Regions from separate parts of the Streptomyces sp. NPDC018029 genome, predicted to be linked through region 2. Evidence: riboswitches for the same ligand, from Rfam matches in the RefSeq annotation. Region 2 holds a riboswitch; each other region holds the start of a gene.
What was found. Region 2 has a riboswitch for cyclic di-AMP ahead of ACH4D5_RS09570 (NlpC/P60 family protein). Riboswitches for the same ligand answer to the same signal wherever they lie in the genome.

Region 1 (10,225 bases), on a different contig from region 2:
GATGACGGCGGCGTACTCGCGGCAGGCCGCGAAGGTGCGCTCCAGCGCCTCGGGGGCGAGGCGCCCCGTCCTGTCGACGCCCTGGCCGAGCCGGACGATCGTCATCCGCCGGTCCAGGTCGACCAGTTCGCCCGTGGCCGGGTCGGCGTCCGCCACCAGGAGGCGGATCGAGTTCGTGCCGCAGTCGATGGCGGCGACGCGGGTCACTCGGCGTCCCCGGCGGCAGCGGCATCGGCGTCCGTGCACGGCGTGACGCACGGACCCTTCGCCCACCACTCCGGGAGCATCGCGATGGCCTCGTCGCCCAGCGGGTTCACACCGGGGCCGGCGGCCAGCGAGTGACCGACCAGGACGTGCAGGCACTTCACGCGGTCCGGCATGCCGCCCGCGCTCGGGAAGCCCTCAAGGACCTCGATGGCGTCACGGCGCGCGATGTAGTCCTCGTGGGCGGCGCGGTACTGCTTCGCCAGCTCCTCGTCCGTCGTGAGCCGCTCCGACATCTCCTTCATGACGCCGTTGGCCTCCAGCGTGCCGATCGCGGAGGCGGCCCGCGGGCACGTCAGGTAGTACGTCGTCGGGAAGGGCGTCCCGTCCGGGAGGCGCGGCGCCGTCTCGACGACGTCCGGCTGTCCGCAGGGGCAGCGGTGCGCGATGGCCCGCAGGCCGCGCGGCGGTCGGCCGAGCTGCTGCTTGAAGGCCTCGACGTCGGCGTCGGTGGGCTCGGTGCGCGGGGTGCTCGGCGGGGGCGTTTCCATGCCTGTCTTTCGTGTCGGTACGGGTCGGGTACGGATCGGGGAGTCAGTCGTCGGGGCGGTCGGCCTTGTCGACGCCGTCCCAGACGTTCGAGTACCAGGGGCGCGCTGCCGCCCCCTGGTCCGTGCGGCGGCTCTGCGCCGCCGCCGGGTCGATCACCGTGAAGCCGGTCTCGCCCGGCATCACGTAGTGCAGGCGATCTCGGATGCGCTGCTCCGCGTACGCGTCGTCCTGCCAGCGGGCCTTCTCGTCGCGGAGCTTCTCGACGTCCGCGCGGTGCTCGGCCTGCTGTCTGCGCAGGTCGTCGATCTCGGCGCGCTGCGAGACGTACTGCCGCATCGGGTACGCGAGCGCGACGACCAACGAGCAGAGCACGAGCGCGAGAAGGGCGGCCCGGCCGGTGAGCCGGGAGCGGCGGGCCTGGCGCTTGGTCTGGGAGCGGTAGACGCGCTCCGCGGTCTGCTCGCCGAGCAGCCGCAGACGGGTCGCGGTGGAGAACCGGTCCTTGGTCCCGGCCTTGGCCATGGTTCCGCCTCCCCGGCGCAGCGCCTGCACGTACGTACGTCCCCGCACACGGTACGGGACCATGTGCGGGGACGTAGGTAACCCGGCGTCACTGCCAGGCTTAGTGCGTGATCAGCCCTTGAAGCGCGGGAACGCGCTGCGACCGGCGTAGACCGCCGCGTCGTCGAGGATCTCCTCGATGCGCAGGAGCTGGTTGTACTTGGCGACGCGCTCGGAGCGGGCCGGGGCGCCGGTCTTGATCTGGCCGCAGTTGGTGGCGACGGCGAGGTCGGCGATGGTGACGTCCTCGGTCTCGCCGGAGCGGTGGGACATCATGCACTTGAAGCCGCTGCGCTGGGCCATCTCGACGGCGTCCAGGGTCTCGGTCAGCGAACCGATCTGGTTGACCTTGACGAGCAGGGCGTTGGCCGAGTTCTCCTCGATGCCGCGGGCCAGGCGCTCCGGGTTGGTGACGAACAGGTCGTCGCCGACGAGCTGCACCTTGTCGCCGAGCTTCTCGGTGATGGCGTTCCAGCCGGCCCAGTCGTCCTCGAACAGCGGGTCCTCGATGGAGACGAGCGGGTACGAGGCGACGAGCTCCTCGTAGTACTCGGTCATCTCGGCGGCCGAGCGCTCCTTGCCCTCGAACTGGTACTTGCCGTCCTTGTAGAACTCGGACGCGGCGACGTCGAGGGCGAGCGCGATCTGCTCGCCGGGGACGTAGCCGGCCTGCTTGATGGCCTCGAGGATGAGGTCGAGGGCGGCGCGGTTGGAGTCCAGGTTCGGGGCGAAGCCGCCCTCGTCGCCGAGGCCGGTGGAGAGGCCCTTGTCCTTCAGGACCTTCTTCAGCGTGTGGTAGACCTCGGTGCCCCAGCGCAGGGCCTCGGAGAAGGACTCCGCGCCGATCGGGGCGATCATGAATTCCTGGATGTCGACGTTCGAGTCGGCGTGCGACCCGCCGTTCAGGATGTTCATCATCGGGACGGGCAGCAGGTGCGCGTTCGGACCGCCGAGGTAGCGGAAGAGCGGCAGGTCGCTGGCCTCGGAGGCGGCGTGCGCGACGGCGAGCGAGACGCCGAGGATGGCGTTGGCGCCGAGGGAGCCCTTGTTGTCGGTGGCGTCCAGGTCGAACATCGCCTGGTCGATCAGGCGCTGCTCGGTGGCGTCGTAGCCGACGAGCTCCGGGCCGATCTGCTCGATGACGGCGAGGACGGCCTTCTCGACACCCTTGCCCTGGTAACGGTTGGGGTCACCGTCACGGAGTTCGATGGCCTCGAAGGCACCGGTGGAGGCACCGGACGGAACGGCGGCACGACCGGTGCTGCCGTCGTCGAGGCCGACCTCGACCTCGACCGTGGGGTTGCCTCGGGAGTCCAGGATTTCCCGGGCTACGACGACGTCGATGGACGGCACGAGCATCTCCTTCTGGGAGTGTGACGCGTAAACACGATTACGCCGGGCCGCTTCGGCCCTGCGTCTCCTGAGCCTAACCGGCTCCGGGCCTTCGGCCAGCCGACCGCCCGTCCCCTGGGACGGCACAAGGCCCATATGGCGCGGAAACAGGGCGTAAGGCCATGTTCTCTACTCGCTAGTAGCGAACAAGAGGGGCCGGAGGCGGCGGGGGGAACGGGTGCGGACATGCCCCCGCCCCGGTGCGTACGGGGGATACGCGCACCGGGGCGGGGAGCCCGTGGGGACGGGGGGTACGGCCGTGCGTCCGCCGAGGCACGGCCGTGACCGGCCGGGTCAGCTCAGGTGGAGCTGCTGGCCCGGGTAGATGAAGTCGGCGTCGTCGATGATGTCGCCGTTGAGCTTGTAGACCTTCTGCCAGCCGCCCTTGACGTCGTGCGCCTGGGCGATCTTGGACAGGGTGTCGCCCGTCTTGACCTTGTACTCGCCGTCGCCCTTCTCGACCTTCTTGCCGGTCGGGGTCTCGACGGTCTTCTTGGTCTCGGTCTGCGGCGTCGGCTGCGGCTTGGGCGCGGCCTGCTTCGGCGCGGCCTGCTGCTGCGGAGCGGCCTGCTGCTGCGTCTGCTGCGGCTGCGGCTTGCTCTGCTGCTGCGGGGCCTGCTGCTGCGAGCCGCCGCCGTTGTACGCGGCGCCCGAGAGGCCGACGCCACAGCTCGGCCAGGCGCCCTTGCCCTGGCCGGCGAGGACCTTCTCGGCGATCTCGATCTGCTGGGCCTTGGAGGCCTTGTCGGCGGTCGGCGCGTACTTCGTGCCGCCGTACGCGGCCCAGGTGGACGGCGAGAACTGGAGGCCGCCCTGGTAGCCGTTGCCGGTGTTGATGGACCAGTTGCCGCCGGACTCGCACTGGGCGACGGCGTCCCACTCCTGACCGGTGGCGGCGTTGGCCGAGCCGGCCGCCATCAGCGGGGCGGCGACGGCGGCGCCGGTCACGCCGACGAGCGTGGCGACACGAGTGGCCTTGGACGGGCGACGGTGCTTGCCCTTGCCGGAAAGCAGCATGAGTTCATCCCCTACACCGACGCCTGCGAGGTGAGCTGTCGGGTTCGGGCCGATGTGGTTGCCCGGCCGCACTCTCGCGAGTGCGGCTTCACCCCTAGCCGCATGACACGGCACTTACCTTGGGTCCCCCGCTCCTGCCCACGGCGCTCTTGAGCGACGACTGTTCCCGTCCGGCCGTTGGCAGGATTCGGCGTACCGACCGGCGGGGCTCACCAGTGGCGAGCGGTCACGACCGTAGACACGCTCCCCACCGAATTTCAAAGACGATCAGGGCTTCTGAGACCCATCTCTCACTCGCGCCAAACCGGACAACACCGGCCAAGTCCCCCGCAGACGCATCGTCAAATCCCGTTACTTTTCGCCCACATCGAGGCTCTGACCGGGGAGGATGAGATCCGGGTCGCCTCCGACGGTCTTCTTGTTCTCGCTGTAGAGCTCGTGCCATCCGCCGTCGACCCCGAAGTCGTCCGCGATGACCGAGAGGTTGTCCCCGGAGCGGACGGTGTACGTCCCGTCGGCGAGCTTCTCGGAGCGGTCGGCGCCGCGCGAGGCGTGCCGTCCGGGGCGGTCGCCGGCGCTGTCGCTCTCGTCCGCGCGGTCGCCGCGGTGGCGGCCGGAGGAGGAGCCGTTGGGGTCGGTGGCGTCGTCGGCCGGGTCGGTCGACTTCTCGGGCGTGGGTGAAGTGGTGTCCTTCTGGCCGGACTTGCCGGAGTCGCCCTTGCCGACGGCGTCTTCGGCGCCGCCCTTGCCGCCCTTGCCGTCCTTGCCGTCCTTTTCGCCGGACTCGTCGTGATTCTTCTCTCGCGAACCGTCGCCGGAGGCGGGCGTGTCGCTCGCGTCGTCGGAGGGCCGCTCCGAGTCGTCGGAGTCCGTGGCCTCGCCGGAAGACTTGTCCGTCCCCTTCTCGGGGGCCTTGGAGCCCTTGGAACCCTCGGGCTCCTTGGCGTCCTTGGAATCCTTGGAACCCTCGGGGTCCTTGGAGTCGGCCGAACCCGTCGAGTCGGAGGGCGTCGGGGTGACGGGCCCGCCCGGGTCGACGTCGGCCGCGGCACCGCCCTTGCTGAGCCCGGCGATCGGGGCACAGCTCGGCCAGGCCGCGGTGCCCTTGTCGCGGAGGATCTTCTCGGCGACGGCGATCTGCTGCGAGCGGCTGGCCTGGTCGGGGCTGGTCGCGTAGTCGAGGCCGCCGTACGCCTCCCACGTCTCCTGCGAGAGCTGGAGGCCTCCGTAGTAGCCGTTGCCGGGGTTGGCGCTCCACGCGCCGCCGCTCTCGCACTCGGCGAGCTTCTCCCACGTGGTGGTCTCGGCGGCGCTCGCGCTGGTGGCGCCGAGCAGCGGGATGGCGATGGCTGATCCGGTGACACCTGCCGCGACGATGAGGGCCGGGGCCTGGCGGGGGCGTCGGTGACGACCATTGCCGGAGAGCATGCGGGTGCCTTTCAGGAGACTGCAGCGACGACTTGGGCGCCTGGGGCGCTCAAGTCGTCGTGAACGTAGCCGCAGTCGAACGCTTGTCACAAGTCGATGCAGCAGAGATCACGTGAACATCACAGTCCTGACGGCTCGTCAGTGGGGTGTACGCCGGGCACCGTTTTCTGTGCGGTTGTGAACTCCACGGGCAGCGTGCGCAGTCCTCGCATGATCAGCCCGCCACGCCACCGCAAATCCGCGGGATCCGCCGCCAGTTGCAGGTCGGGAAGGCGTCGCAGCAGGGTCGCGAGGGCGGTGCGGCCCTCCAGGCGGGCGAGCGGGGCGCCGAGGCAGTAGTGGATGCCGTGCCCGTATCCGAGGTGCTGATTGTCACGGCGGGAGAGGTCGAGGGTGTCGGGGTCGTCGAACCGGGCGGGGTCGCGGTCGGCGGCGGCGAGCACGACGAGGACGGGGTCGCCCGCCGCGATGTCCTGTCCGCCGATGCTGAGCGCCTCGGTCGCGAACCGCCAGGTGGCGAGCTCGACGGGCCCGTCGTAGCGCAGCAGTTCCTCGATGCCGGTCTCCAGGAGGCCGGTGTCGCCGTCGTCCAGCGCCCTCTGCAGCCGCTCGCGCTGCTCGGGGTGGGTGAGGAGGGCGTACACGCCGTTGCCGATGAGGTTGACGGTGGTCTCGAAGCCGGCGAAGAGGAGGATGAAGGCCATCGCGGCGGCCTCGTTCTCGGTGAGGTGCTCGCCGTGGTCGGAGGCCTTGATGAGGCCGGAGATGAGGTCGTCGCCCGGTTCGAGGCGCTTGCGGTGGATGAGCTCGGCGAGGTAGCCCCGCATCTTCTTGACGGACCGGGCGACACCGCCCCTGGGCCCGCCCCCGTGCCGGATCATCATGCCCGCCCAGTCGCGGAAGTCGTCCTGGTCCTCGCGGGGGACGCCGAGCAGGTCGCAGATGGCGTAGATGGGGAGAGGGAAGGCGAACTCGTGGATGAGGTCGGCGCTGCCCTCGTGGGCGAACCGGTCGATGAGCTGGTCCGTCAGCTCCTGCACCCGGGGCGCGAACTCGGCGACGCGGCGCGGCGTGAACGCCTTCGCGACGAGGCGGCGCAGCCGGGTGTGGTCCGGCGGGTCGATGTTGAGCAGATGCGTCATCAGCTCGGCCTTGCGCTCGCCCGGGATGCCGGTCTTCCCCTTGGCGTGGGCGGGCTCGGCGTGGTGGGCCGGGTTCTTGCTGAGCCGCTGATCGGCAAGGGCCTGCCGTGCATCGGCATACCGGGTGACCAGCCAGGCCTCGACCCCACTGGGAAGCCGCTGCTTGCTCACGGGCTCGTGCTCGCGCAGCCAGGCGTACGCGGGATAGGGGTCGGTGGCGAACTCCCAGCTGAAGAGTTCGGGCTGCGGGGTCGCCCCGGGCGCGGGGGTGGCTCCTGCGGGGCAGGTCGCGGGCGGCTGGTCGTGCATGCGGCGACCGTATCCCTAGGGGGAGCCGGGGCTCTTCCTCGGCCGGGGGTGCGGGTGGCGGGCGTTAGTCGAGGTGGGGGTCCGGGGAGTGGATGGAGAGGGGGCCTGTGGGGCGGAGGGGGCCCTTCAGGCGACGGGTCGCTGAGGCGTCGCCCTCGGATTGGGCGATGCGGAAGTAGTGGACCGCCAGGTGCTGGTGGACCTGGCCGAGCAGGGCGGCCGCCCCGGTCTCGCCCGCCTTCGCGGCGGCCGTGAGATAGGGGAGCGCTTCCTCGTACGCGACCCGGGTCGCGAGGAGGTGGCCGAGGCGGCCGGCCGCGCGGGAGTGCCCGCGGTCGGCGGCCTTACGGAACCAGTCCTCGGCGGCCGCCGTGTCCCCCTCGTCCCCCGCCAGCAGGCCGAGCCATGACATGGCGTCCGCGTCCCCGTTCGCGGCGCGGGGCATGAGAGTCAGCCGGAAGGCGGTCACCAGACCGCGCAGCTCGGCAGGTTCATGCGGCTCCAGTTCCTCGTACGCGCGGACCCACACGCCGTCCGGCACCGGCTCCGTCAGCTCGGAGCGGGCCGCGTCGGCGATCAGCGAGCCGTACGCCCGCCAGGTGCCGGGCCACTCCCCCGGTACGAGCAGGCCCGTCACGCCGTGCCGGGGCGCGGTGGCCCAGGCGAGCGCCTCCTCGAACGTCTCCTCGGACGTCGCCCCGGTCCCGAGGGGGCCTTCCAGGTCGTACTCCTCCTGGACCTTCCTCAGCAGTTTCGGCGTGACGCCCCGGGTCAGCCCGCACCGCGCCAGGTCGATCGCCGCGCGCACCAGGAGGTGGCCGAGCAGCCGCGTGCCCGCGCGGCGCGCCCTGCGCCACTCCTCCCACAGGTCCGGACCGAGGGCGAGGAACTCCGTGATGCCGAGGTCCCCGCGCCAGCGGACGGCGTCCGTCAGGCGCGGGTCGTCGGCCGTCGCGAGCCGCGCCAGCTCCGCCTCGCTCCACTCGGTGGGCACCTCGACGGTCTGCGCGACGCTCAGGACGCGGGCGGCCGGATGGTGTCCGAAGCGGTGTCTGTCGTACGCCTCGTCCCGCATCGTCGCCAGGACGAGGACGCGGTCGTGGGTGAGCCTGGCGAGGACGCCGGGGGTGCCGGGCTCCGCGAGGTGGCCGTCCAGGTCGTCCAGCCACACCACGTGGGTGCCCGTGGCCTCCCGGCCCCGGAGCTGGTCCGGGAGGTCGCGAAGGTTCGCTCCGCCGCTCGCGACGAAGACCCGGGTGTCCTCCGCCACGCTCGCCCGCAGGGCCGCCCACGCCGTCGAGGTCTTTCCGGAGAGGGGGCCGCCCGTGACGATGACGAGGCCGCCGTAGTGCGCGGCCTGCTTCAGGAGGACGGTCAGCTCGTCGTCGCAGTCCCTGGTGACGTAGGGCGGGAGGGCCGTCGCGCCGGGGAACCGGCGGGTGGGGCGCACGCCGAGGCCGAGGCGGCGGAGCCCGTCGAGGCGGGGCCAGCCGTCGGCGGCGGCGTGCTGGGGTGCGGGCCATGCGGGCGGCGGGGGCAGCGCGTTGACGGTGACCGATCCGATGGAGTCGGCCTGCACGACGGTGCCTTGCGCACCGCCGGTGACGGAGTTCCGCGCACCGGGGCCGGACTGTGCCTCGGTCTCCTTCTCCTTCTCTTCCTCGGACTGGGCGGCGGTGTACCAGGCGGGCGGTGTGTAGTCGAGGACGAAGTCCCCGGTGGTGTCCGCGGCCTCGGCGGGCTCCGTCGTCTCGGGCTCGCCGCCCGTCGGAGGCGTCACGTCCCAGAAAGAGGCGGCGGAGTCGGCCACGAGGACGCGGAGGCGGTCCGCCCGCAGTCCCCCGCCGCCCCTGAGGCAGTCGTACAGCACCCCGTGCCAAAACCGCTGGAGTGTGCGCGTGTCGGCGACCTCCGCGAGCACCCGCGCCCTGTCGATGTCGAGCTCGGTCGCACCGGCCTTGGCGCCCGACAGCCGGAGGAACGCCGCGAACTCGTCGCGGGCCCAGAGCCAGCGACGCTGGTGCCCCCACATCGCCCCGACGAGGACATCACCCGCTTCGGCGGCCAGCGCCTCCAACTCCGTTGCCACACAAGCCCCCACGCCCGTCGAACCGCCTCAGGAGGCAACGGTACTAAGCGTCCGCCCCCTCGGCCGCCCGCACCGCGTCCCGGTAGGCCCGCGCGGCCGCGCGGAGTGCCGCCTCGGGGTCGACGCCCGCCGCCTCGGCGCGCAGGGCAAGGGCGAGGAGTTCATACCCCACGCCCTCCCCCTGCGGCACCTCCACCTCAAGGCCCGCCGTGCGCACCCGGGACGCCAGCTTCGCGGCCAGCGCGAGGCCGGGCTGGCCGAGCGGGATGCCCTCGGTGACCGACGTGCGCTGCTTCTCCTCCGCCTTCGTGCGGAGCCAGTGCGCCTTCACGTCCTCCGGCGTGTCCGCCGAGTCGTCGCCGAAGACGTGCGGGTGGCGGTGGATGAGCTTCTCGACGATGCCGCCCGCGACGTCGTCGATGGAGAACGGCTCGTCGCCGGGCTCGCCGGAGGCCTCCTCGGCGATCCGCGCGTGGAAGACGACCTGGAGCAGGACGTCGCCGAGCTCCTCGCGCAGCTCCTCCCTGTCGCCCTCCTCGATCGCCTCGACCAGTTCGTACGCCTCCTCGATCGCGTACTTCGCGAGGCCCTTGTGCGTCTGCTGCGAGGACCACGGGCACTCGCCGCGGATCCGGTCCATGACCTGGACCAGGTCGAGCAGGCGGGCGCCCGGCAGGTCGTACGAACCGGGGAGGAGCTCCAGGTCCGGCATGGCGACGCGGCCGGAGCCCGCGAGCCGGGCCAGGCCGTCCGTGAGTTCCCGGTCGCCCTCGGCGGTGGCGACGACCAGGACCGTGCGGCCGCCCGCGCAGGCGTCGACCAGCTCCTGCGCACCGGGCGCGGCCTGCTCGACACGCACGCCCGCCTCCCGCAGATACGGCAGCTGCGGGTGGGAGGCGTCGGCGCACAGCACCGCGTCTGCGCCGTGCAGCGCCTGCCAGGCGGGCCAGGACAGGAGGCCGGGCGCGACCCGGTGGCTGGAGGTCAGCAGGATGACGCGGCCGGCGGGCGCGTCGGCGGAGTCGGCCGGGGGCGTGGTCTCGGTCTCGTTCACCCGTCGAACGTAACCCAGCCCGCCGGCGGCTCTCCCCTATACCCCTGCGCCTTCTACGCCGGCCTTTCCTCCGCCGATGCCCCGGCGTCGGTGACCTCGCGCACCCACGGGGTCTTCGCGTCCGTGCGCTTGTTCTTGTCGACGTCCCATGCGCCATAGCGCGGGTTCAGGTCGATGTCGAGCTTCTTGGAGGCGGCCGACAGGGCCTTCCAGAACACCGCCTGGCCCTCGGGCGACTGCATGTCCGCGTCCAGCTTCTTCGCGAGCTTCTGCGCCTCGATCTCCGTGCGCAGGCTGTCGTCGAGGCGCGCCGGGGCCACGCCGTACTGCTGCAGCCAGGACTGCTCGAGGGCCTTCTTGCCGCCCTCCTGCTGCTCCATGGCGGCCCGCATGGTCTGGATGTCGCGGCGCGTGACGCTCACCCCGGCGTCGGTGGCCGCGCGGTGCAGGACCTTGTCGAGCACCATCGTGTGCAGG
Region 2 (10,225 bases):
GGGAGGCGCGGTCGTCCTCTTCCCGGCCGGCGAGCTCCGCGCGCTGCTCAGCGGTGAGCCGGGACAGCAGCCGCTTCGCCTCGCCGAGCTTCCTGGTGATCGTCTTCTTGTGCTTGTCCAGCTCCGCCTGGCGTGCGCGGAGGGCGGTCAGCCGGTCGTCGGCCGCGCCGCGCAGCCGGTCCATCTCCCGGAGCTGCTTCCGCACATCGCGGACGGCGAGGGCCTGGCGGCTGCCGGCCCGGTCGGCGCGTGCCGCGCGGTCCAGGAACTGTTCCGGGTCGGAGGAGAGCGCGAGCTGCACGGAGGGGTCGATTCCGCCTGCGCGGTACTGCGCGGCGGCGTACGAACCGAGGCTGTTGCGGGCGGTGTTGAGCTTCTCCGTCTTGCGGGCCGCCGTGTCGCGCAGCTCGCGGAGCGCTTTCTCGGCCTTCTCGGCCTTCTCCTTCGCGCCGTTGTACTTCTCGGTGGCTGTCTCCGCCTCGCGGTAGAGCGCGTCGACCTTGGACTTCACCTCGGCGGGGCCGAGCCGGGGGTCCGCGTGCCCCGTGCCGTCCAGGGCGGTCGCCGACGCGGCTCCGGCGAGGGCGAGGGTTGCGGCGGTGCGGGCCGTGCTGCCGCTGAGCGAGCGCTGTCTGGGCTTGCGGTGCGCTGCCACGAAGTGGGGCTCCTTACGTGTCCGGCGGCGGCCCGCACAGGGGGACGGGCCGCCGCCGGTTTTCTCGGCGGTGGCGACCGACAGCCGTCCCGGGTTCGGACGGCGGTTGGGGAGCCGGTCACCTGGTGGAGGACGCTAAACCCGACCGTCACGGGTTGGTGAGGGAGTGCGCGCAACTGGCGGAAGTGGGCGGACAGTGACCGACAACGACCGTGCCGTTCGCGGGACGGCGGCTGCTTGGTGCGCGGCCGTGACCGATGGCTCGTTTCCGGCTTGCCCGGCCGGAGTGTGGTGCTATGGGGGCGCCTGCCACGCCCGGCCCGAGGCCCGGCTAGGCTCCGGCCTCATGGACCTACTCATCCATCTCTTCGTCGGCCTGCACATCATCGGCATCGCCTCGCTCCTGGGCGGCTTCCTGACCCAGATGAAGCAGATGAGCCAGGGCACCGCGCGCTTCAGCCCCGGCATGCTGCACGGCGCGTTGATCATGCTCGTCACTGGTGTGGTCCTGGTGGGCCTCAACCAGGCGGACGACAACACGGTCAACAACGTCAAGATCGGCATCAAGCTGGCCCTGCTGATCGTGATCCTCGCGCTGGTCTATGTGAAGCGGGACGAGGAGAAGGTCGACAAGGGCATGTTCGGTGCGGTCGGCCTGCTGACCACGGCGAACATCTTCATCGCGGTGCTGTGGACCTGAGTTTTCACGCCTCACGCGCGCGTGGCCCGCATCCGGGGAGGATGCGGGCCACGCGCGCGTGAGGGTGTGTCGGCCTCAAGAGCGTGCTTCGTCCTTATGCGGGGCGCACCACGCTGTGGATCGGCATGTAGTAGATCGACTCGACGCGGACGTTCGCGCCCGGCTTCGGGGCGTGGATCATCTTGCCGTTGCCGATGTAGATCCCCACGTGACTGATGTCGTCGTAGAAGAACACCAGGTCACCCGGCTTGGCGTCGGAGGTCTTCACGGTCGTGCCGACCTTCACCTGGTCCCAGGTGGTGCGCGGCAGGGAGATTCCCGCGGCCTTCCAGGCGTCCTGCGTGAGTCCGGAGCAGTCGTAGGAGTCGGGGCCGGTGGCGCCCCAGACGTACGGCTTGCCGATCTGGGCCTCCGCGAAATCGATGACCTTCGCGGCCTTGGTGGCGTAGCTGCCGTCGGTGCTTCCGGAGCCGGAGCCGGTGCCTGTGCCGGTGCCGGAGCCTGAGTCCGAACCCGAACCCGAGCCCGCGTCGGAACCGGAGCCGGAGCCGGAACCAGAGCCCTGGTCGGCCCCCCGCTCCTTCTCCCGCTGCGCCGCCTCCTCGGCCTTCCGCTCGCGCTCCGCCTCCGCGGCCTGTTCGCGGGCCAGCTTCTCGGCCTTGCGCTTGGCCTCCTGCTTCTTCTTCCGCTCGATCTCCGCGAGCCGCGCCTTCTCCTCGGCGGTCAGCTTCGAGAGGAGCTCACGCGCGTCACCCAGCTTCTTCTGGACGGTCCGCTTGCTCGTCCTGAGGTCGTCCCGCGACTCGCTCAGCGTCTTGAGGCTCTTCGCGGCCTTCGTGCGCTGCTCGGTCGCCGACGCCTGCTGCGCCTGGTAGTCGTCGACCGCCTTTTTCTGGCGCGTGGTCAGCCGGTCCGCCAGGTGGTTCTGGTCGAAGTAGCCCTGCGGGTCGTCGGCGAGCATCATTGTGGCCGTCTCCGAGACGGCGCCGGTGCGGTACTGGGCTGCGGCGAAGGAGCCGAGCTCCTTGCGTGCGTCGTTCAGCTCGTCCGTGCGTTCGGCCACGTCGTCGAGCAGGCGGTCGACCTTCTTGCGCTGCTTGTCGGTGCGCTCCTTGGCCGAGTTGTACTTCTGGGTGGCCACGCCGGCCTGCTGGTAGAGCTCGTCGACCTTCTTCTGGATCTCTTCGAGGCTGGGCTTCGCCGGCGCGGAGGGCGCCGCCTGCGCGCTCTGTGCCAGGAGGGCGACGGAGGTGAGGGCCGCCGTCGTGATGCCGAGGGCGGGGGCCGTGCGTATGCCGGCTGAACGGGTCCGCGGCTTGCGGTGCGACGCCAAGGGAGGCGACTCCTTCCGTAGACCGCCTACCGGGTTAGCTGTCGGGTTCGGGCGGGTGGTTCGGAAGGCTGCCCTACAGTCCCGTACTTCGTACGGGACCGATTCACCCCAAGGTTCTGGTGGGTCCCCGGCTCCGAACACGTCGGACTCGGCGGAGGCCACCCGTTCCCGGCGGGGTTCGCCGGTGGAGGGCGAGTGGCCCGCCGGGCACGCTAGCCAACCCGTGAGGCCCCTGTGAAGGTTGATGTTCGATATGCCCGATACATTTTCGTGACTTTACGAGGCCCTTGACGCGGACGCGGCTGAGGCGGCGCGAGGCGTAGCGGAGCGTGATCATGTGCGGGCGCGCAGTAGGTGGGCCGGGGTGTGTCCGGAACCGCAGCGGGTTGTCAGTGGGGCCGCCTAGACTCGGGAAGCGATGAGCAGCCTCTTTGATGACAGCTTCCTGGCGGACCTGCAGCCCTCCCGGGCCGCGGACGAAGCGCCCCCGCCGCCGCCCGAGGACAGCGCTCCGGAGCCCATTCCGGACGATTTGTTCGACGGGAAGTTCGACGCGCCCATGACCCGGGAGTCGCACTACCGCGACGGCGCCCCGCGCCCGGTCATCGACCCGGCGTCGCTCCTCGACGGGCTGAACGAGAACCAGCGCGCGGCCGTCGTGCACGCCGGCTCCCCCCTGCTCATCGTGGCCGGCGCCGGTTCCGGCAAGACCCGTGTGCTGACCCACCGCATCGCGTACCTCCTCGCCGAGCGCGGCGTGCACCCGGGCCAGATCCTCGCGATCACCTTCACGAACAAGGCCGCGGGCGAGATGAAGGAGCGCGTCGAGCAGCTCGTCGGCCCCCGGGCGAACGCGATGTGGGTCTCCACCTTCCACAGCGCCTGCGTCCGCATCCTGCGCCGCGAGTACAAGAAGCTGGGCTTCACCTCCTCCTTCTCGATCTACGACGCCGCGGACTCCAAGCGCCTCATGGCCCTGGTCTGCCGCGACCTGGATCTCGACCCGAAGAAGTTCCCGCCGAAGTCCTTCAGCGCCAAGATCTCGAACCTGAAGAACGAGCTGATCGACGAGGAGGACTTCGCCGGACAGGCCGCCGACGGCTTCGAGAAGACCCTCGCCCAGGCCTACGCGATGTACCAGTCACGCCTCCGCGAGGCGAACGCGCTGGACTTCGACGACCTGATCATGACGACGGTCCACCTGCTGCGCGCCTTCCCGGACGTCGCCGAGCACTACAGGCGCCGCTTCCGGCACGTCATGGTCGACGAGTACCAGGACACCAACCACGCGCAGTACGCCCTGGTGCGCGAGCTCGTCGGCCCCTCCGGAGGCGAGGAGGACGACCCGGCCGAGCTGTGCGTCGTGGGTGACGCGGACCAGTCGATCTACGCCTTCCGCGGCGCCACCATCCGCAACATCCTCCAGTTCGAGGAGGACTACACCGACGCGACGACGATCCTCCTGGAGCAGAACTACCGCTCCACGCAGACGATCCTCACCGCCGCGAACGCGGTCATCGAGCGGAACGAGAGCCGCCGCCCCAAGAACCTCTGGACCAACCAGGGCGCGGGCGCCCGCATCACGGGATACGTCGCCGACACCGAGCACGACGAGGCCCAGTTCGTCGCCGACGAGATCGACCGCCTCACCGACGCAGGCGAGGCCAAGGCCGGCGACGTCGCGATCTTCTACCGGACGAACGCCCAGTCCCGTGTCTTCGAAGAGATCTTCATCCGCGTCGGCCTGCCCTACAAGGTCGTCGGCGGCGTCCGCTTCTACGAGCGCAAGGAGGTCCGCGATGTGCTGGCCTACCTGCGCGTCCTCGCCAACCCCGAGGACGCGGTCCCGCTGCGCCGCATTCTGAACGTACCGAAGAGGGGCATCGGCGACCGCGCCGAAGCCATGATCGACGCGCTCTCGCAGCGCGAGAAGATCTCCTTCCCGCAGGCCCTGCGCCGCGTCGACGAGGCGTACGGAATGGCGGCCCGCTCCACCAACGCCGTCAAGCGTTTCAACACGCTCATGGAGGAGCTGCGGACCATCGTCGAGTCCGGCGCGGGCCCGGCCGTCGTCCTGGAAGCCGTCCTCGAACGGACCGGCTACCTCGCCGAGTTGCAGGCCTCGACCGACCCGCAGGACGAGACGCGCATCGAGAACCTCCAGGAGCTCGCGGCCGTGGCGCTGGAGTTCGAGCAGGACAACAGCGCGGCTGCCGAGGGCGAGGAGGGGGCCGCCCCCGCCGGCACGCTCTCCGACTTCCTGGAGCGCGTCGCCCTGGTCGCCGACTCCGACCAGATCCCCGACGAGGAGGACGACGGCTCCGGAGTCATCACGCTCATGACCCTGCACACCGCCAAGGGCCTCGAATTCCCCGTGGTGTTCCTGACCGGCATGGAGGACGGCGTCTTCCCGCACATGCGCGCCCTCGGGCAGGTCAAGGAGCTGGAAGAGGAGCGCCGCCTCGCGTACGTGGGCATCACGCGCGCGCGTGAGCGGCTCTATCTGACGCGGTCCTCGATGCGCAGCGCCTGGGGCCAGCCGTCGTACAACCCTCCGTCGCGTTTCCTCGAGGAGATCCCGGACACGCACCTGGACTGGAAGCGGACCGGCTCGGTGGGTGCGCCCGTGTCGTCCGGGCCCGCCGCGGGGATCGCCTCGTCGCTGTCCTCCTCGCGCTCGCGTTCCGGCGGGGCGCAGGGCTTCGCCACGCGCCGCGCGTCGGAGAAGCCGGTGGTGTCGCTCGCCGTCGGCGACCGGGTCACGCACGACCAGTTCGGCCTCGGGACCGTGGTCGGGGTGAAGGGGACGGGTGCGAACGCCGAGGCGACGGTGGACTTCGGAGAGCCCAAGCCGAAGCGCCTGCTGCTGAGGTACGCGCCGGTGGAAAAGCTCTGACGCCTGGGGCGGCGGCCGGAGAGTGACCCCGGGGGTTACGTCGGGTCGAGGCCGTGGCTGCGCAGCCACGGCAGCGGGTCGATCGCCGAGCCGCCGCCGGGCCGCACCTCGAAGTGCAGGTGCGGTCCTGTGGAGTTGCCGGAGTTCCCGGAGAAGGCGATGGGCTCGCCCGCCTTCACGGGACCGCTGGAGATCTTGTGCGTGGAGAGGTGGCAGTACCACGTCTCCGTGCCGTCCTTGGCGGTGACGATCGCCATGTTGCCGTAGGCGCTGTTCCACTTCGTCGACACGGTGCCGTCGGTCGCGGCGAGGACCTCCGTGCCGTACGACACCGGGAAGTCGATGCCGGAGTGCGCGGACATCCAGTTGACGCCCGCCTGGCCGTAGTAGGCGCTCAGCCCGTGCTGCTTGACCGGCAGGGCGAACTTGGGGCGCAGCCGCTCCTTGCGCGCCGCCTCGGCTGCCGCCTTCTTCTGGGCGGCCACCTTCTCGGCCTTGAGGTCGATGCGTTCCTGCGTGCGGCTCGCGCGGTCCGCGAAGTCGCCGGCGTCGGCGGAGAGGTTCGCCAGCTGGGTGTCCAGCTTGTTGTTGGCGGCGGAGGGCTGCACGGGCGCGGCGTCCGGAGCCGATGCCGCCGTTTCCTTCTTCTCGTCGTCCGCGCCGAAGTTGCCCACGGAGGCGGCGGCCACACCGGCGACGCCCATCACGCAGGCCGAGGGCACCGCGACGGTGAACAGGGCGGAGCGCTTGGCGGGGGTCCGTCGGCGGGTCCTGGAGCGGCCGCCGTCGCCGCCGCTCTTTCCGCGGGTGGCGCGGGACGTGCGGGGAGCGGCGCTCCGGGAGTCCGCGGCGGCCGGTTCGGGATCGGTGGTCCCGTACGCGGCGTCGGTGTCGGCGTCGAGCTCGTACTGGTGGGGGTCGGGCTGCTCGGCCTCGTGCGGCGGGGCCGCGTCGTGCGGGTCGTATGCGCTCGTGTCGAAGGTCTGCGTGTCCCACTCGCCGGGCTGCGGCGTCTGGTCCCAGGCGGGGGTGTCCCACTGGCCCGTGGAGTCGGGGCCCGGCTGCGAGGGGATGTCGGCGAGCTGCTGGTAGCCACCGGTCGACCACATGGAGGCGGTGTCGTAGCTGCCGGTGTCGTACGTGTCGGCGTAGTACTGCGCGGCGTACGGGTCCTGGGCGAGCGTCGTCCGCTGCGGCGGGGCCGTGGTGGCCGCGGTGGCCGCGGTGGTCGCCCACTGGCCCGTGTCGTGGCCGGTGTCGGCGCCGGTGCCGGGCATGTCACCGAAGAGCGGATCGGTGGCGAAAGTACCGGTGTCGAAGCTTCCGGTCTCGAAGCTTCCGGTGTCGAAACCGGTGGTGGCGAAGCTGCCGGTGGAGTAGGTGTCGTAGCCGTACCCGCCGTGCTGGGCGCTCTGTTGGTCGTACGTCGTGTAGTGCGGTTGGTCGGCGCCGGGTGCCGAGGACGGGGGAGTCGAGCTCCCCGACGGGTGACGGTCGTTCACCAACTTCTCTTTCGCCTCGGCAGCAGGGGCAGAGCAGTGCGGCGACTGTACCCGGCGGTATACGGGCGCGACAATCTTCGGCAGGTTTCACGGTTTCAGGAAACGGGCATTCGGCCGTCTTTCGGGGGACTGTGGGCACAGCCTTGGCTCTGCGTTCGAGGTTCGTTCGATAGAGGTGGGGGTGAACGGGGGTGTGGGGGCGGGATGTGACGGGTGAGGTGGGGCCGGGTCAGGCGACCGTCAGTCCGCCCGGTGCGCTCTTGGCGTCGGCTCCTGGATTCGCCAGGTCGAGTGCCTGGCGTATGCCGTTCGCGACGGCGGGGTGCACCGGCAGCGCGAGATGACCGATGCCGGTCACGCGGACGTTCTGCGCGAGCAGGTCGGGGTGGTCGACGCAGGCCGTCTCCAGCGGGTCCATGATCTGGTCCAGGTCGCTCCAGAAACTCACGAACTGCGTGCGGCAGTCCGGTGCCGGCTCCTTGAGTTCCTGGATCACGTCGGAGCCCGGACGCATCTGCCGGACGATCGGGTGGGCGTCCGCGAGCGGTACGACGCGGGTGCCGGCGTGCGGGGTGCCGAGTGTGACCAGCGTGCGTACGCGTGCGTCACCGTCGAGCCGTTGTGCGTAGTAGCGGGCGATCAGGCCGCCGAGGCTGTGCCCGACGATGTCCACCCGGGCGTGTCCCGTGCGTTCGCAGATCTCTTCGATGTGGCGGCCGAGCAGCTCGGCGGCGACGCGGATGTCGCAGGTCAACGGAGAGTAGTTGAGGGTCTCGACCCGGCGGCCGTGTTGGGAGAGCGCGCGGCGCAGCAGTACGAAGACGGAGCGGTTGTCGATGAAGCCGTGCAGGAGCAGGACCGGAGGCCTGCCGTCCGGGGGGAGCCGGGGCGCGCCGGGGGGCGGCTGGACCGGGGCCGGCCTGCGCTCCTGGGCGATGCCCGAGGGGTAGAGGAGCAGGTGGCCCGTGAGGATCGTCAGCTCCAGCGCGGTCGCTTTCAGCAGGGCCCCGGAGAGGCCGGCCACTTTGGCCGGCAGGGCGGGGAGGGATGGGAGGGGCAGGAGGGACGCAAGTGCCGGGAGTGGGGTCAGGCCGAGGATTTTCGGCAGCAGCGAACCGAGTGGACGAAAGGGGCGGGCCCCCGCGTGGGCTTTCGTGACCGGCATCGTCGACCTCCCGTTTGGCGCACGGAAGGGAGGCTCTGTCCCCCGTGTGCCCTAGGGGGAGTCGTGGTCGAGGAGTCGGCTGTGCGATGGCGATCCCGGCCACCGCCCTGCGGTGACTCCGTGCCCCCGTTGCATCGCCGATGCGCGGTGTCACCACGCCGTGCGGCTGCCGGCGCGGTGGCCCGGCGTCTCGTTGCGGCTCCCCTCGCGCCTGGTCCGGATGCGGAGCGTGAACCCCTGGGTTACGGACGGGCGCGCAGCGAACGTGTCCCACGTGTGATTTCCCCCTCGCTCTCCACCGCGAAACTGCCGCTTGCGCGATGCTGGGGATAACGTTCGTTCACTTCCCCGGCCGGTGCGGTGCGGGGTATCTGTGCCGGGACAGACTTTGTCGGTACGGATATCGGTACATGGAGGCAGTGATGGGTGTGGCAGCCGGGCCGATCCGCGTGGTGGTCGCCAAGCCGGGGCTCGACGGGCACGATCGCGGGGCCAAGGTGATCGCGCGGGCGTTGCGTGACGCGGGTATGGAGGTCATCTACACCGGGCTGCACCAGACGCCCGAGCAGGTGGTGGACACCGCGATCCAGGAGGACGCCGACGCGATCGGCCTCTCCATCCTCTCCGGAGCGCACAACACGCTGTTCGCGCGCGTGTTGGAGCTCTTGAAGGAGCGGGACGCGGAGGACATCAAGGTGTTTGGTGGCGGCATCATCCCGGAGGCGGACATCGCGCCGCTGAAGGAGAAGGGCGTCGCGGAGATCTTCACGCCCGGGGCCACCACCACGTCGATCGTGGAGTGGGTTCGGGGGAACGTGCGACAGGCCGTCTGAGGCATTCCCCGTCGCCCGTCTGCCGTGGTCGGCGTCATATCGGCGCATCGTCTCGGTGGACGTCATGGCGGCGGGGGGAGTTCGTCGCGTATCGCCGCGCGGAGGCGCAGGGTGGTGACCAGGCGCTGGAACGCTTCCGACCAGTAGCTGCCCGCGCCGGGTGACGCGTCCTCCGCTTCGTCGGGGACCGCGGTGAGCGCTTCCAGACGGACCGCCTCGGCCGGGTCCAGACAGCGTTCCGCCAGGCCCATCACTCCGCTGAAGCTCCAGGGGTAACTGCCCGCGTCGCGCGCGATGTTCAGGGCGTCCACCACGGCCCGGCCGAGCGGGCCGGCCCAGGGCACCGCGCAGACGCCGAGCAGTTGGAACGCCTCCGACAGGCCGTGTGCCGCTATGAACCCCGCCACCCAGTCCGCGCGCTCGGCGGCAGGCATGGAGGCGAGCAGTTTGGCCCGCTCGGCGAGGGACACGGCGCCCGGACCCGCCGCGTCGGGTGAGGCGGGGGCGCCGAGCAGCGCTCTGGACCAGGCGACGTCACGCTGGCGTACGGCCGCGCGGCACCATGCGGCGTGCAGTTCGCCCCGCCAGTCGTCGGCCACCGGGAGCGCCACGATCTCCGCCGGGGTGCGGTTGCCGAGCCGGGGCGGCCAAGTGGCGAGCGGGGCCGATTCCACGAGCTGGCCGAGCCACCAGGAGCGCTCGCCCCGGCCGGTGGGGGGCTTCGGGACGACGCCGTCCCGCTCCATGCCCGCGTCGCACTCGTGCGGCGCCTCGACGGTGAGGGTCGGCGTGCTCGATGTGTGGTCGACGGCCACGCAGGAGGCCGCGCGTGCCGACATCCGGCCCGCCAGGGCCGATACGGGGAGCGCGGACAGCAGTTCCGCCGCTGTGGAGCGGACGTTGCGACTGCGGTCGGTGAGGGCCTGCTCCAGGAAGGGCTCGTCCACGGCGGAGAGGCCCGTGCGCAGCGAATCGAGGAACATCAGACGGTCCTCCGCCCGCTCCGTCGACCAGGTGGAGGTGAGCAGATCGAGGGCCATGCGGGCGTCTTCCGCGCGCAGCGCGGTGAGGAGGGCCACGCGCTCGGCGAAGAGGCCCTCCTCCCAGAGCTGCCTGACTCTCTGTGCGTCGTCGGTGGACG
Region 3 (10,225 bases), on a different contig from region 2:
TGGGTTTACCGACGCGGGGTGGAGCAGCTCGGTAGCTCGCTGGGCTCATAACCCAGAGGTCGCAGGTTCAAATCCTGTCCCCGCTACTGAAGGCCTGAGGCCGGGAAGCATCAGCTTCCCGGCCTCAGGTGTTTTCCGGGCCCGTAACCCGCTCGGCCCACACCAGGTCGCACCCTCCTCCCGCTGCGGGAACCCTGGGTGGAGCGCGGTCATGGGCGCGGAGTCGGCGGGAGACAAGCGGTGGGGCAGCGAGGAGTACCCGACGGCAGAGGGGCCAGGGGGGTCAGAGGGGCCAGGGAGGCCAGGGGTGCCACCGGTACCGAGCGCGCCTTCGTGCGGGTCCTGCCCCTCCTGCTGCTCATCGTCGGTGTCGCCTACGACGTGTCGACCCCGCCGGAGTTCACCGCCGCCCCGCTCTTCACGGCGGCCCCGCTGATCGCCGCTCCCTTCTACTCGCTGCTCAGCACCGTCCTGACCGGCGCGGCGGCCACGGGCGCCGTCCTCTTCCTGCACTACTTCCTGCACTACGGCAACCGCGTCAGCAGCCACGTCGAGGCCGTCACCGAAGTGGTCACCGTGGCGACCGTCGCCGCCCTCGCGATCGTGATCAACCGTGTCGTGCGCCGCGGCAACGACCGGCTCGCCATCGCCCGCTCCATCTCCGAGGCCACCCAGCGCGCCGTGCTGCCCGCGCCGGACCCGCGCATCGGCGGGCTCGACATCGCGGCACGGTACGAGGCCGCGCAGGCCGACGCGTTCATCGGGGGCGATCTGTACGCCGTGCAGGACACCCCGCACGGCGTGCGGCTCATCGTCGGCGACGTACGCGGCAAGGGCATGGGCGCGGTCGCGGCGGTCGCCGTCGTCATCGGCGCCTTCCGGGAGGCCGCCGAGCAGGAGGCCACCCTGGAGGCGGTGGCGCAGCGCCTGGAGCGGGCGCTGGCGCGTGAGGGCACCCGGCGCGACGGGTTGGACGCGTTCGAGGGGTTCACCACCGCCGTCCTCGCGGAGATCCGGCACGGCGAGGGCTCCGTACGCCTGATCAACCGCGGGCACCCACCGCCGTTGCTGCTGCGCGGCGACGGGCGGCTGTGCGTCATGTCGGCGAGCGAGCCCGCGCTGCCGCTCGGCATGGGGGACCTGGGGGTCTGGCCGGACCGGGCGGACGAGTCGGAGTTCCCGCCCGGCGCGACGCTGCTCTTCTACACGGACGGCCTGTCGGAGGCGCGGGACGCGGCGGGGGAGTTCTACGATCCCGCGGCGCGGCTCGGCGGGCGGATCTTCCCGGGCCGGGGCGGCCCGCACGCGCTGCTCGCCGCCCTGGCGGGGGAGGTGCGGCGGCACACCGGGGGCGCCATGACGGACGACATGGCGCTGCTCGCGGTGCGGCGGCCCGCCGCCGGCGATCCGGAGGTCACCGCCGGTGACTGAAGTACACCCCTCCGCATAACAACTGACACTCTGTCAAGGAAATGTGAAGCTCTGGTGTTTGAAGGCCGGGGGTCAACTCGCCCCGGTCCGCACCCTCGTGTCCCGGTACGTACACGCGATCAGCGTTAACGATCAACCGGAACGGCTTGGAATACGGACCCCCTGTCTATTAACGTTCGATAACGCAGCGCGGTCGTCCCAGCCGTCACTAGAGGCGGCTCCGCGCGCACGCGCCTAATCCCGCAAGGGAGCCGGGGAACCACCAACTTGGGGTGAATCGGGCAGCTGTGCCTCCGTGCCAGGTGTTCGTAGGAGACCTTCCTGCTCCGAACCCGTCAGCTAACCCGGTAGGCGAGAAGGAAGGAAAGGAGCGCGCCCCAGTGGCGTCCAACCGGCCTGCCCCCCGAGCCGTGTACGTGCCGAATGACGACGACTTCGGCTCGTACGACGAGGGCCCCCTCGACACCTTCGAGGAGTGGAACCCCACCGAGGAGTCCATCCGCCCCGTCCGCGGCAGGCACCGCGTGCACAAGAAGGGCGGCGGCGGGCTCGCCCGCAGCTCCACCGTGCTCGGCGTGGGCGTCATCGCCGCCGTCGGCGCCGGCGGCATCGCCACCGCCCAGGACGGCAAGCCGCCGGTCTCCATATCCCTGCCCGACCTGCCGGGCGTGGGCGCCGTCGCCGACTCGCTGCCGGCGGCCGAGTCCCTGCCGGGCGTCGGGTCCCTGATGTCCGAGGACTCGCCGGAGACCACCACGGCCGCGGCCGCCGCTCCGCTCACCGCCGCCGGTGTCAGCACCGCCGACGCCGAGCAGGGCACCACCGACGCGGGCGAGGCGCTGCGCGCCCGCATCATGCAGCAGGCCGAGAACCAGCAGGAGCAGGCGGACACCGCCGTGCGGACCGCGGCAGAGGAGGCCGCCGTCAAGAAGGCCGCCGAAGAGGCCGCCGAACAGCAGAAGGCGGCCGAGAAGGCGGCGGACGCCAAGGCCGCGGCCAAGAAGAAGAAGGAAGAGGAGGCCCGGAAGGCGAAGGCCGAGGCCGAGCGCCGCGCCAAGCTCGCCAAGAGCTACGCCATCCCCACCTCCTCGTACACCCTCACGTCGCACTTCGGTGACGCCGGTTCCATGTGGTCCTCCGGGCACCACACGGGTCTGGACTTCGCTGCCCCCACCGGTACCCCGCTCAAGGCGGTGCACACCGGCACCGTCAAGGAGGCCGGCTGGGCGGGCGCGTACGGCTACCGCACCGTGCTCGAACTGGAGGACGGCACGGAGATCTGGTACTGCCACCAGTCGTCGCTCAACGTCAGCGCGGGCCAGAAGGTCAGCACGGGCGACGTCATCGGCCGCGTCGGCGCGACGGGCAACGTCACCGGGCCCCACCTCCACCTGGAGGTCCACACGCCCGGCGGCTCCGGGATCGACCCCCTCGGCTGGCTGCAGAGCAAGGGCCTGAACCCCTGACCCGACCCCGGGACGCAGCCCCCACCCCCTTCTGAGAGACTCCGGCGGTCCTGGCGACAACCCCCCGACGCCAGGGCTGCCGGTCCGGCCGAACGGAATTCCGTTTCCGCCGCCGGTGTTGAGGGACATATGACTTCTCTACGCCCGCTTGGCTCTTCCGACCTCGAGGTCTTCCCGCTCGCCCTCGGCGGCAACGTCTTCGGCTGGACCGCCGACCGGACGGCGTCCTTCGCCGTCCTCGACGCCTACACCGCGGCCGGCGGCAACTTCATCGACACCGCCGACGTCTACTCGGCCTGGGCGGAGGGCAACCGGGGCGGCGAGTCCGAGACCCTCATCGGCGAGTGGCTGACCGAGCGCGGCAACCGCTCCGACGTCGTCATCGCCACGAAGGCCGGCGCGCACCCCGAGTACAAGGGCCTCTCCGCGACCACCGTCAAGGGCGCGGTCGACGCCTCCCTGCGCCGTCTCGGCACCGATTACATCGACCTCTACTACACCCACTACGACGACCCGTCGCTCCCCGTCGAGGAGATCATCGGCGTGCTCGACGAACTGGTGCGGGCCGGCAAGGTGCGGGCGATCGCGGCCTCCAACATCACCCCCGAGCGGCTCCAGGAGTCGCTCGACCTCTCCGACCGCGAGGGCCTCGCGCGGTACGTCGCGCTCCAGCCGCACTACAACCTCGTCTCCCGCGACACCTACGAGGGCCCGCTCCAGGAGGTCGCCTCCCGCTCCGGTCTCGCCGCCGTCCCCTACTACGCGCTCGCGTCCGGCTTCCTGACCGGCAAGTACCGCAAGGGCGCCCAGGTGGAGAGCGCGCGGAGCGGCCGGGTCGAGGAGTACGTGGGGAGCGAGCGGGGCGACCGTGTCCTCGCCGCGCTCGACGAGATCGCCGGGGCGCGGGGCGCCCAGGTCGCGACGGTGGCGCTCGCCTGGCTCGCGGCACAGCCCACCGTGGCGGCGCCGATCGCCTCCGCGCGCACGGTGGAGCAGTTGCCCGCCCTGCTCGCGGTCGGCGACCTGGAGTTGACGGAGGCGGAGGTCGCGGCGCTGACCGCGGCGTCCGCCTGACGTCCGGCGGTCAGATGTTGCGGTAGGGGTTGTGCGCCGGGTAGCCGTACGCCGGGTGGGGCTGCGGCTGCCCGTACGGGGGCGGGGTGTGGCCGTACGGCTGGTACGGCTGGTAGGGCGTGTACGGCATCGGGGGCAGGGCCGGCGCCGTCGCCCCGGCCGCGTACGCCAGCGCGGGGCGGGACGGTTCGCGGCGCTCCCAGAGCTTTTCGAGGAGCTCCCGCTCGCGTACGACGAAGTCGGCACCGGCCCGCCCGAGGCGGCCCCGGTGGCGCAGGAACGCGAGCGACGTCGCGTACATCTGGTACTCCGCGACCGTGCGGGCCGCGGCCTTTCCCCAGGTGTACGAGGCGTAGTCGCGGGCCACCGAGCGGGCGCGCATCGAGCCGAGCGCGTACGGCTCGGGCGGCGTGAGCCAGCCCGCCGCCGCGTACACGGGCAGCTCGGCGCGGATCATGCGCAGTTCGCGCTGCCGGGTCCAGATCGCCAGCCAGGTCAGCAGGCCGAACGCCGGGAGCATGAAGAGGGCGTACACGGCGAAGAAGCCGTACTGCCCGAAGACCGCCGAGCCGTTCCACAGCGCGTGCACACCCATCGCGAGCAGCAGCCCGATGAGCGGGAGCAGCACGCGGCGCAGGTGCCGGTGCTCGGCCGAGAGCGCGGCGATGCCGAAGCCGATGCCGGTCAGGACCGTGAACAGCGGGTGCGCGAACGGGGACATGACGACGCGTACGAAGAAGGTCGCGGCCGTCACCGACGCGAGGCCGCTCTCGCGGCTCAGCTGGTCGGTGACGAAGGCGTTGCCCAGATAGAGGATGTTCTCGGTGAACGCGAACCCGGTCGCGGTCACCCCGGCTATGACGATGCCGTCGACGATGCCGGTGAAGTCGCGTCTGCGGAAGAGGAAGACGAGCAGGACGGCCGCCGCCTTGGCGCTCTCCTCGACGATCGGGGCGATGACGGTGGCGCCGAGGGTGTCGGCGCTGCTGGGGTCGGCGGTGGCGGTTGCTATCCAGCGGATCGCGAAGCTGTTCGCGACGATCGCTATGAGCGCGGCCGCGCAGGCGCCCCAGGAGAAGGAGAAGAGGAGGTTCCGCCAGGGGCCCGGCGCCACCCGGTCCAGCCAGCGGAACGCGGCGACGAGCAGCGGCACGGGCACGGTCGCGAGGCCGAGCCCGACCAGGAAGCCCTCGGTGCCGGTCTGCTCCCTGACCAGGGCCAGGATCACCAGGCCGGAGAGGGCGAGCAGGGTGACGAGCGCGGCCACACGTATCGCGCGCCGCTGCCACCAGCGGACGCGGGACAGCGCCCCCGGGGCGGGCGCCTCGGGGGGTATCGGATACGGAGGACTGGTGGCCACGTCGTCGACCCTAACGAGGGTGGCGGGCGGCCGCGACGGTGCCTCGGTCCTGGGTCTCAGTCCTGGGGCGGGGCGACTCGGCTCTGCGGCGGGGCGACTCGGCGGAAGAGCAGGTCGTGGACGACGTGCCCCTTGTCCAGGCCCTGGCCCTCGAAGCGGGTGCGGGGGCGGAAGTCGGGGCGTGGCGCGTAGCCGCCGTCGGGCTGGGTGTTCTCGAAGTCGGGGTGCGCGGTGAGCACCTCCAGCATCTGCTCGGCGTACGGCTCCCAGTCCGTCGCGCAGTGCAGCAGCGCGCCGGGCTTGAGGGAGGGCGCGGCCAGCGTCAGGAACTCCGGCTGGATCAGGCGGCGCTTGTGGTGGCGGGCCTTGGGCCAGGGGTCCGGGAAGTAGACGCGGAGGCCGTCGAGCGAGGCGGGCGCCAGCATCTCGCGGAGCAGGATGATCGCGTCGCCGTTGGCCACGCGGACGTTGGTCAGGCCGTTGCGCTCGGCGAGGGCGAGGAGGTTGCCCTGTCCTGGCGTGTGCACGTCGACGGCGAGGATGCCGGTGTCCGGGTCGGCGGCGGCCATCTGGGCGGTGGCCTCGCCCATGCCGAAGCCGATCTCCAGGACGACGGGCTTGTCGGACGGTGTCCCGCCGTCCCCGAAGAGCTCGGCGAGGTCCAGCGTGCGCAGCCCGTCGATGTCCAGGCCCCACTTGGGCCAGAGCCGGCGCAGCGCGTCCTCCTGGCTGGTGGTCACCCGGCTGCGGCGGGGCTGGAAGCTGCGGATCCGCCGCTCGTGGTGCGAGCCCGCGGGATCGGGCGAGGGCCCGCCGGGAAACCGCGGCGCGGCCTGCGCCCGGCCACCGGCCCGGGAGACATCGGAGCTGCCGGGACCGCCGGAGGCATCAGGGATACGGGAAGAGTCAGACACAGTGCGGCAATTTTACGGGGCGGGCGGGGGTGGGGGTGTGCCCCGGGAGGGGCAGGGAGCGGCGATCAGGCGTGCCGGGTCCCCGGGGCCTCACTCGCCCCTCAGCACCCCCAGTGCCCGGCGGGCGACCTCTCTGCCTACGGGGAGGGATGCCGTCGCGGCCGGTGAGGGGGCGTTCAGGACGTGGACCGTGCGGGGGCCCTCGCGGATCAGGAAGTCGTCGACCAGTGTGCCGTCCCGCAGGACCGCCTGGGCGCGGACGCCCGCGGGGGCCGGGACCAGGTCGGCGGGGCGGACCGCGGGCAGCAGCCTGCGCACCGCGTCGGTGAACGCGGACTTGGAGGCGGAGCGGCGCAGCTCACCCGCCCCGTACCGCCAGTGGCGGCGGGCGAGGTGCCAGGAGCCGGGCCAGCCGAGGGTCCCGGCGAGCTCGCGGGGGCGGACGACCGACCAGTCGTACCCCTCGCGGGCGAGCGCGGGGACCGCGTTCGGCCCCACGTGGACGCCGCCGTCGATGCCTCGGGTGAGGTGGACGCCGAGGAAGGGGAAGGCCGGGTCGGGCACGGGATAGACGAGGCCGCGCACCAGCTCGGGCCGGGCCAGCTCGAAGTACTCCCCGCGGAACGGAACAATCCGCATGGCCGGGTCGTCACCGGTGAGCCGCGCGATCTCGTCGCAGTGCAGCCCTCCGCAGTTGACCAGGACCTTGCCGCGGACGACGGAGCCGTCGGCGGTGCGGACCGCGACGCCGCGGTCGGGGCGGCGGTCGATGTGGACGGCCTCACCGGCCGCGCCGTACCTGATCTCGGCACCGGAGGCGTCGGCCAGGTGCCGCGCCACGGCGCTGTAGTCGCAGATCCCCGTGGTGCCGACGTGGATGGCGGCCAGGCCGCGGACCTCCGGCTCGTACTCGACTATCTGGGCGGGGCCCAGCTCGCGCACCGGTATGCCGTTCTCCCTGCCGCGCTGGACCAGGGCGTGCAGGCGGGGCAGCTCCGCGCGCTCCGTGGCGACGATCAGCTTGCCGGTGACCTCGTGCGCGATGCCGTACTCCGCGCAGAACTTGACCATCTCGGCGGCGCCGCGGACCGCGTACCTCGCCTTGAGGGAGCCCGGGCGGTAGTAGATCCCGCTGTGGATCACGCCGCTGTTGCGGCCCGTCTGGTGGCGGGCGGGGCCCGGCTCCTTCTCGAGGACCGTGACCGTGGTGCCGGGAGCGCCGCGCGTGAGCGCATACGCCGTCGCGAGCCCGACGATGCCGCCGCCGATCACCAGCACGTCGCAGTCGTACGCGACCTTCTTCACCGCGCCTCACCTCCCACCACAGATACTGCCCTGCGCCACTGACAACGCCGCCAAACCTCGGCCGCCGGATCCTCCCCGACCGCTCCGCGCCGGTTGACCCGGCCTCAGCCGGTGGTTCACCGGGGAGTGAGGCAGGACGGGGCCTACGCCGGGGCCACCAGCAGGGGCCTGGCCCGCTCGCGGAGCTCGACCACCCGCGGCTCGTCCCCGTACGGCTCCAGGCGGTGCAGCAGGTCCTTCACGTACTCCGTGGTCCTCGCGGACGAGATCCGTCCGGCGACCTCCAGCGCCCGCGTCCCCTGCTCGCACGCCGCGTCGAGGTTCCCGGACTCCAGCTCGGCGACCGCAGACACCACGAGGCGTAAGCCGTGCGACCGGACGAATTCCTCCGTGGGGCGGGACAGCGCCTGTTCCGTGAAGCGCCGCACCTGGCGCGGCGCCTTCAGGTCGCGGTAGCACTCGGCGGCGTCGGCGGCGAAGCGGTCGTATCCGTAGAAGCCGAGCCAGGTGGGGTCGTGGTCGCCGTCCCTGGCCCGCTCCAGCCAGCCCTCGGCGGCCCGCAGCGCCGCCCCCGCGGCCTGCGCGTCGTTGGCACGCGCGTGTGCCCGCGCCTCGACGAGGCGGAAGAAGCTCATGGTGCGGGCGGTGGCCAGGCCTCTGTTCCGCTCCAGGGCGGCCTGCGCGAGGTCGACCCCCTCGTCCCCGAAGCCGCGGTACGTCGCCTGGAGGGACATGGACGCGAGGACGTACCCCCCGAGGGGGACGTCGGCCGCCGCGCGCGCGAGCCGCAGCGCCTGGATGTAGTAGCGCTGGGCGGCTTCCTGCTGGCCGGTGTCGAAGGCCATCCACCCGGCGAGGCGGGTCAGCTCGGCCGACGCTCCGAAGAGGGCACGTCCGACCTCGTCGGAGTACGAGCCGAGCAGCAGGGGCGCCGCCTCGACACGCAGGCACTCCGGGACCATCGAGGAACGCCAGTCGCCGCCCCCGTACTTGGAGTCCCAGCGGCGGGCGTCCTCGGCGGCCTCCCGCAGTTTCAGTACATCGCTGTGGCCGACCTTCATCGGCGCGCCGCTGTCGTCGGCGTGCACGGCGTCGCGGGGCGTCTCGCTCGAGACGTCGCGTGCGACGGAGCTGTCGGCCGGGGTTATGAGCCAGCGCGACGCGGGTGTCGCGTACGCGCTGACGGCGAAGGAGCCGGCCAGGGACTGCCAGATCCCGCCGCCCGCGCGCCGGCCCGCCAGATCGAGGCGGTACAGCTCGGTCGCGGACTTCACCGCCGCGCCCACGTCACGGGGGAAGGCGAGGCCCACCTCCGGCGCGGGGTCGGCGTCCGCCAGGCCGATCTCGTGCAGCGGCACCGGGCGGCCGAGCTTCTGTCCGATGGCCGCCGCGATCAGGTGCGGGGCGGCGCCTTGCGGCACCATGCCCTTGGACACCCAGCGGGCCACCGATGTCTTGTCGTAACGGAGCGTCAACCCGCGTTGTGCGCCGAGGTCGTTGACCCGGCGGGCGAGTCCCGCATTGCTGATTCCCGCGAGGGCGAGAACGGTGCCGAGCTTTTCGTTCGGCCCGCGTTGCTCCCTGGACATGCGCCACCCCTCGGACACAGACGGCTGCCGGGCGGTGCTGGACCGCTCGGCATTCGTGCTGCGTTCCCCCGGGGGCAGCCCTGCCCGAGCCGTCGCGCGCCGCGATTCCGGGCGTCCCGCCCCGGGCTCCGCGCGCGGTGGCCGGAATGGCGGCCGCAAGAGCGTTTGGCCGATCCTCCAGGTATATGCCTCCGCGAAAACATCAGCACACACAGCGTAGTTCGCCGCATCCCAAGCGTTAAGAGGCGCAGTTCCGGATGGCGAGATTGTTGTCCGTGCGGAAGTGCGCCGACGGTGACGCGTGCTCCCGCCGTGTGGCCGTGCGCCCGTGTGTGCGCTCTTCTCCGGCCATGGGGGGAGCGCTTCCATTGGCGATGCGTGGGTCGGCCCGCTGCGCTGGAGTCAGTGGGCTGGGGGACACCGCCGCCTCCATCCCCGCGGGCGGCGGACCGGTCCGGGAGGCGAGCACCGCCTCCCGGGCTGTGTGCTGCCTTCGAACGGTTCCGCCGTGGGCCCATCACAGGCCGATTTGGCCGAAAAGCGTCCCTGTACAGGAACGGGCATTTCGCCCACGAGCGTGGAGTGCGCCCGCACTCATGAGGACCGCGTACGCCCTGCGCACTGGTCGCTCGCAAGGTATCTCCAAGGCACGCCCAAGGTATTTCGAAGGCAACTCCAAGGCATCTCCGGCGCATCCCTAAGGAGAGCACCTTCGTTCTACGCTTCAACTACCGCCCCCCAAGGGCGCATTCACCGCCGCTCGAGCGGCCCCGCAGCCCTTCCCGCACGCCTCCTTCGTGGCAGCATGGGACCCCCAGATCTGTCCACAGCCTGTGGAGGCAGCGATGCGGTGGTTGGTGGGGTGGAGCAGTACCACCGCGAGACCCTCGGTGGTGGGCTCGGCCGGAGCCACCGGTGACGACGGCGAGACCGTGCACCCCGTCGGCTCCCAACTCCTGTGGGGCGACCCGGATCCGCTCTGGGCGGTCGGCGACTGGCGGGCCGACGAAGTACGGACAGTGACGGCCGACGAGCAGACCCGCATCGCGGTCCTCGGCGTCTGCGGCGCCTCCGACGAAGAGCTGC

Region 1: it holds a riboswitch for cyclic di-AMP, as region 2 does, so the genes downstream of both, ACH4D5_RS18730 (transglycosylase family protein) here and ACH4D5_RS09570 (NlpC/P60 family protein) in region 2, are expected to answer to the same signal.
Region 3: it holds a riboswitch for cyclic di-AMP, as region 2 does, so the genes downstream of both, ACH4D5_RS12895 (M23 family metallopeptidase) here and ACH4D5_RS09570 (NlpC/P60 family protein) in region 2, are expected to answer to the same signal.

What each region holds. Positions count from the first base shown of each region.
Region 1 is NZ_JBIRFV010000005.1:543,933-554,157, reverse strand. Features, by position in the region: gene ACH4D5_RS18755 (exopolyphosphatase) at 1-207, opposite strand, end outside; gene ACH4D5_RS18750 (DUF501 domain-containing protein) at 204-755, opposite strand; gene ACH4D5_RS18745 (septum formation initiator family protein) at 799-1,278, opposite strand; gene eno (phosphopyruvate hydratase) at 1,390-2,670, opposite strand; partial or broken gene ACH4D5_RS18735 (LysM peptidoglycan-binding domain-containing protein) at 3,004-3,207, opposite strand; partial or broken gene ACH4D5_RS18730 (transglycosylase family protein) at 3,331-3,726, opposite strand; cyclic di-AMP (ydaO/yuaA leader) riboswitch at 3,731-3,882, opposite strand; gene ACH4D5_RS18725 (transglycosylase family protein) at 4,078-5,154, opposite strand; gene ACH4D5_RS18720 (cytochrome P450) at 5,274-6,605, opposite strand; gene ACH4D5_RS18715 (sel1 repeat family protein) at 6,670-8,694, opposite strand; gene ACH4D5_RS18710 (nucleoside triphosphate pyrophosphohydrolase) at 8,738-9,748, opposite strand; gene ACH4D5_RS18705 (SurA N-terminal domain-containing protein) at 9,802-10,225, opposite strand, start outside.
Region 2 is NZ_JBIRFV010000003.1:203,734-213,958, forward strand. Features, by position in the region: gene ACH4D5_RS09560 (NlpC/P60 family protein) at 1-655, opposite strand, end outside; gene ACH4D5_RS09565 (hypothetical protein) at 1,002-1,355, shown strand; gene ACH4D5_RS09570 (NlpC/P60 family protein) at 1,450-2,688, opposite strand; cyclic di-AMP (ydaO/yuaA leader) riboswitch at 2,696-2,852, opposite strand; gene pcrA (DNA helicase PcrA) at 3,107-5,584, shown strand; gene ACH4D5_RS09580 (peptidoglycan DD-metalloendopeptidase family protein) at 5,620-7,086, opposite strand; gene ACH4D5_RS09585 (lipase family alpha/beta hydrolase) at 7,316-8,251, opposite strand; gene ACH4D5_RS09590 (cobalamin B12-binding domain-containing protein) at 8,674-9,084, shown strand; gene ACH4D5_RS09595 (DUF5691 domain-containing protein) at 9,147-10,225, opposite strand, start outside.
Region 3 is NZ_JBIRFV010000004.1:14,622-24,846, reverse strand. Features, by position in the region: tRNA gene ACH4D5_RS12905 (tRNA-Met) at 13-86, shown strand; gene ACH4D5_RS12900 (PP2C family protein-serine/threonine phosphatase) at 199-1,431, shown strand; cyclic di-AMP (ydaO/yuaA leader) riboswitch at 1,653-1,800, shown strand; gene ACH4D5_RS12895 (M23 family metallopeptidase) at 1,812-2,897, shown strand; gene ACH4D5_RS12890 (aldo/keto reductase) at 3,027-3,971, shown strand; gene ACH4D5_RS12885 (PrsW family intramembrane metalloprotease) at 3,982-5,331, opposite strand; gene trmB (tRNA (guanosine(46)-N7)-methyltransferase TrmB) at 5,388-6,245, opposite strand; gene lhgO (L-2-hydroxyglutarate oxidase) at 6,336-7,550, opposite strand; gene ACH4D5_RS12870 (MFS transporter) at 7,694-9,139, opposite strand; gene ACH4D5_RS12865 (asparagine synthase-related protein) at 9,985-10,225, shown strand, end outside.